One region of the Streptomyces sp. NBC_01445 genome, then DNA from elsewhere that is predicted to be linked to it. Evidence: riboswitches for the same ligand, from Rfam matches in the RefSeq annotation. Region 1 holds a riboswitch; the other holds the start of a gene.
The links. A riboswitch is a leader RNA that binds a small molecule or an ion and turns the genes downstream of it on or off. The one in region 1 is predicted to bind cyclic di-AMP.
Positions count from the first base shown of each region.

Region 2: linked by a shared signal. The riboswitch ahead of OG574_RS27560 (transglycosylase family protein) and the one ahead of OG574_RS20830 (C40 family peptidase) in region 1 are both predicted to bind cyclic di-AMP.

Region 1 is NZ_CP109485.1:4,600,268-4,602,462, forward strand. Features, by position in the region: gene pcrA (DNA helicase PcrA) at 1-744, opposite strand, end outside; cyclic di-AMP (ydaO/yuaA leader) riboswitch at 998-1,161, shown strand; gene OG574_RS20830 (C40 family peptidase) at 1,170-2,195, shown strand, end outside.
Region 2 is NZ_CP109485.1:6,032,815-6,035,009, reverse strand. Features, by position in the region: gene eno (phosphopyruvate hydratase) at 1-4, opposite strand, end outside; gene OG574_RS27560 (transglycosylase family protein) at 320-997, opposite strand; cyclic di-AMP (ydaO/yuaA leader) riboswitch at 1,002-1,173, opposite strand; gene OG574_RS27555 (transglycosylase family protein) at 1,343-2,195, opposite strand, start outside.

The sequences.
Region 1 (2,195 bases):
CGCCTCGCGGAGGCGGGACTGGTACATCGCATAGGCCTGGGCGAGGGTCTTCTCGAAGCCGTCGGCGGCCTGAGCCGCGAAGTCCTCCTCGTCGATCAGCTCGTTCTTCAGGTTCGAGATCTTGGCGCTGAACGACTTCGGCGGGAACTTCTTGGGGTCCAGGTCGAGGTCGCGGCAGACCAGGGCCATGAGGCGCTTGGAGTCGGCGGCGTCGTAGATCGAGAACGACGATGTGAAGCCGAGCTTCTTCGACTCGCGGCGCAGGATGCGGACGCAGGCGCTGTGGAACGTCGACACCCACATCGCGTTCGCCCGCGGGCCGACGAGGGACTCGACGCGCTCCTTCATCTCGCCCGCGGCCTTGTTCGTGAACGTGATCGCGAGGATCTGGCCGGGGTGCACACCGCGCTCGCCGAGGAGGTAAGCGATGCGGTGCGTGAGCACGCGGGTCTTGCCGGAACCCGCGCCCGCCACGATGAGCAGCGGGGAGCCGCCGTGGACGACGGCCGCCTTCTGGTTCTCGTTCAGCCCGTCGAGGAGCGCCGCCGGGTCGAGCGCCGGGCGTGGGGCGCCGTCCCGGTAGTACTCGTCTCTGGCCGGGGGCACGTCGAACTTCCCGTCGAACAAGTCGTCCGGAACATGCTCCGGAGCCGTGTCGTCCTCGGGCGGCGGCGGGGCATGCTCCTCACTGGCCTTCGAAGCCGTGAGGTCCGCCAGGAAGCTGTCGTCAAAGAGGCTGCTCATCGCTCTACGAGTCTAGGCCGCCCCACTGACACCCACGGCCGTCCCGGAAACTTCCCCCGACTTCACGCGCCCGGCCACCTCTCGTAGTGCGGTAATTACCCTCAGCGAGGGTTACCGGAGGTCACGAACAAGATTGCCGAAGGTCACGAAAATGTATCGGGCATATCGAACATCAACCTTCACAGCAGCCACACGAGTTGGCTAGCGTGCTCCGCGGGCCGCCCGTCCCCCCGCCGGCAACCGCGCCGCGAGCGGGTCGCCCCCGCTGAGTTCAGTACGCCGAGAGGCATGAAACCGGGGACCCACGACCTTTGGGGTGAATCGGCCGACGACCCGTCAGGGCACGGCCGTAGGGCAGCCTTCCGAATCTCCGCCCGAACCCGACAGCTAACCCGGTAGGCGGTCATGGGAAGGAGACGCGACCCTTGGCGTCGCACCGCAAGCCGCGCACCAGAACAGCCGGCCCCCGCACGGCCCCCGTCGCCGGCATCACCACGGCGGCCCTCACCTCCATTGCCCTGCTCTCGCAGACCGCGACCGCCGCCCCCTCGGCGCCGCCGAAGCCGAGCCTGGAAGAGGTCCAGAAGAAGGTCGACACCCTCTACCACCAGGCGGGCGTGGCCACGGAGAAGTACAACGCGGCCAAGGAGCGCACCACCAAGCAGCAGAAGCGCGTCGGCGAGCTGCTCGACGACGTCGCGCAGCGCACCGAGAAGCTCAACAAGGCCCGCCAGGAGCTCGGCACCTTCGCCGCGGCCCAGTACCGCACGGGCGCCGTCTCCGACACCGCGACGCTGCTCCTCGCCGACGACGCGCAGGACTACTTCGACCAGGACCAGCTGATGAGCCGGCTCACGAGCCGCCAGAAGAAGGCCGTCGACGACTACCAGACCGAGCAGGCCGCCACCACGAAGAAGCGCACGGAGGCGGCCAAGAGCCTGGAGACGCTGACCACTTCGCAGGCCACGCTCAAGAGCACGAAGAGGGACGTCCAGCAGAAGCTCGGTGACGCCCGCGAACTCCTGTCGAAGCTGACCGCCGAGGAGAAGGCGCGGCTCGCGGCGATCGAGAAGAAGAAGCAGGAGGCCGCCAGGAAGAAGGCGGAGGAGCTGGCGCGTCAGCAGGCCGAGGCGGAGGCCAAGCGCAAGGCGGCCGAGGAGGCGCGCCAGAAGGAGAACCCGGGCACCGGCACCGGTTCGGGGACGGGCTCCGGGAGCACCAGCGGCGGTTACGCCACCAAGGCCGCGAAGGTCATCGACTTCGCCGAGTCCCAGATGGGCAAGCCGTACGTGTGGGGCGCCACGGGCCCGGACTCGTACGACTGCTCGGGCCTTACGCAGGCCGCGTGGAAGGCGGCCGGCATCACGCTGCCGCGCACGACCTGGGACCAGGTCAAGGTCGGCACGACCGTCACCACGGCCGACGCCAAGCCCGGTGACCTGGTTTTCTTC
Region 2 (2,195 bases), 1.4 Mb from region 1:
GCATCTCCTTCTGGGATGTGACGCAACTACGCCGGGCCGCATGGTCCGGCAACACCTGAGCCTATCCGGCTCCAGGCATCGGCCAGCCGACCGACCGGCCCGTGGACAAAACCGAGAGCGAATTGTTTCCGAACGGAACAAAAAGTCCCGGCCGACAACGGACGAAAGCCCAGGACCCCTCACACACCAAAGCCCCGCCCCGGGCGCGACGGGGGAATGCGCACCCGGGGCGGGGAGTCCTTGGGGGAACCTGGCGTGGTACCGGCCGTCCGCCGAAAGCCGGTACCCGAGCGGCCTGGGGCCGCTGCTCCTCTCCTACTTACTTGAGGTGGAGCTGCTGGCCCGGGTAGATCAGGTCGGCGTCCTCGACGATGTCCTTGTTCAGCTTGAAGAGCTTCGCCCAGCCGCCCTTGGTGTGGTGCGCCTCGGCGATGGTGCTGAGCGTGTCGCCGGCCTTCACCTTGTACTCGCCGTCACCCTTCTTGACCTTCTTGCCGGCCGGGGTCTCGACGGTCTTCTTCGACTTCTGCTTCGCGGCAGGCGCCTTGCGCTCCTGGCTGCGGGTGGTCGGCTGCTCGGCCTTGCGCTCCGGCTGCGGGGCGGCGGCCGGGGCGGAGCCGGTCGAGGCGGCGGACAGGCCCACGCCGCAGCTCGGCCAGGCACCCTTGCCCTGGCTGGCCAGGACCTTCTCGGCGACGGCTATCTGCTGCGCCTTGGAGGCCTTGTCGGCGGTGGAGGCGTACGCGGTGCCGCCGTACGCGGCCCACGTGGACGAGGAGAACTGGAGGCCGCCGTAGTAGCCGTTGCCCGTGTTGATCGACCAGTTGCCGCCGGCCTCGCACTGCGCGACCGCGTCCCACTCGGAGGCGGTGGCGGCGGAGGCACCGGTGGCACCCATCAGCGGGACGGCGACAGCGGCACCGGCGACACCGGCGAGCGTGGCGACGCGAACGGCCTTGGACGGGCGGCGGTGCTTGCCCTTGCTGGAAAACAGCATCGAGAGATCCCCTCACCGACGCCTACGAGGTGAGCTGTCGGGTTCGGGCCGGATGAGTGCCCGGTCGCACGTCCTGCGTGCGACTTAACCCCAAGCCGGTCGTCCGGCCGTCTCTCAACGGCCGGGGCCGGCACTTACCTTGGGTCCCCCGCTCCTGCCTACGGCGCTTACGCGACGACTGTTCCCGTACGGACATTGGCAGGATTCGGCGTGACATCCGACGGGGCCCGCTGTGGCGAGCGGTGATGACCGTAAGCAGTGGATCGCCGGAATTTCAAAGACGATCAGGGCCTTTGAGACCCATCTCTCACTCTCGCCAAAGCGGACATTCAGCCCGAACTGCCGCTACTTTTCGCCCGATTCGAGCCCAAGATCCAGACTCTGACCAGGAAGGATGAGGTCCGGGTCGGCACCCACCGTCTTCTTGTTCTCGGCATACAGAGCGGCCCATCCGCCGTCCACGTCATGGGTGTCGGCGATGTCCCAGAGGTTGTCGCCGGCGCGCACGGTGTAGGCACCTTCGTCCTGATTCGCCTGCTTACGCCCGCTTTCGTCGCCGCGTGAGGCATGGCGGCCCGAGCCGTCGTCGGCGCGCAAGGAGTCCGCGGTGTCGTCCGCGGCGGCGTCGCCGCGGTGCCGGCCGGAGGCGGGCGGGGTGGCCGCGTCCGAGCCGGCGGAGGTCTCCGGCGAGGGCGTCGCGGGGGTCGAAGTCGAGCCGTCCCGGCCGGACTTGTCACCCTTGGAGTCATCCGAGGTGTTACCTGCGGTATCACCCGTCTTGTCGTGATTCTTCTCTCGGGAGGTGTCCTTCGCACCCGAGGAAGCGGAGTCCGACGGCTCGTCGCTCGCGTCCCCCTTCGCGGCGCCGTCCGCCGCGTCGTCGCTCCCGGAGTCACCGGCCGACGCCGACGGGGTCGGCAGGGCCGCCCCGGGGTCGACATCGGCGGCGGCGGCGTCCGCCGTGAGCCCCGAGGTGACCGAGCAGACCGGCCATGCCCGCGGGCCCTGGTCGGCGAGGACCTTCTCGGCGACGGCGATCTGCTGCGAGCGGCTGGCCTGGTCGGCGCGCGGCGCGAAGTCGAGGCCGCCGTAGTTCTCCCAGGTCTCCTGGGAGAACTGGAGCCCGCCGTAATAGCCGTTGCCCGGATCGGCGCTCCAGGAGCCGCCGCTCTCACACTCGGCGAGCTTGTCCCATGTG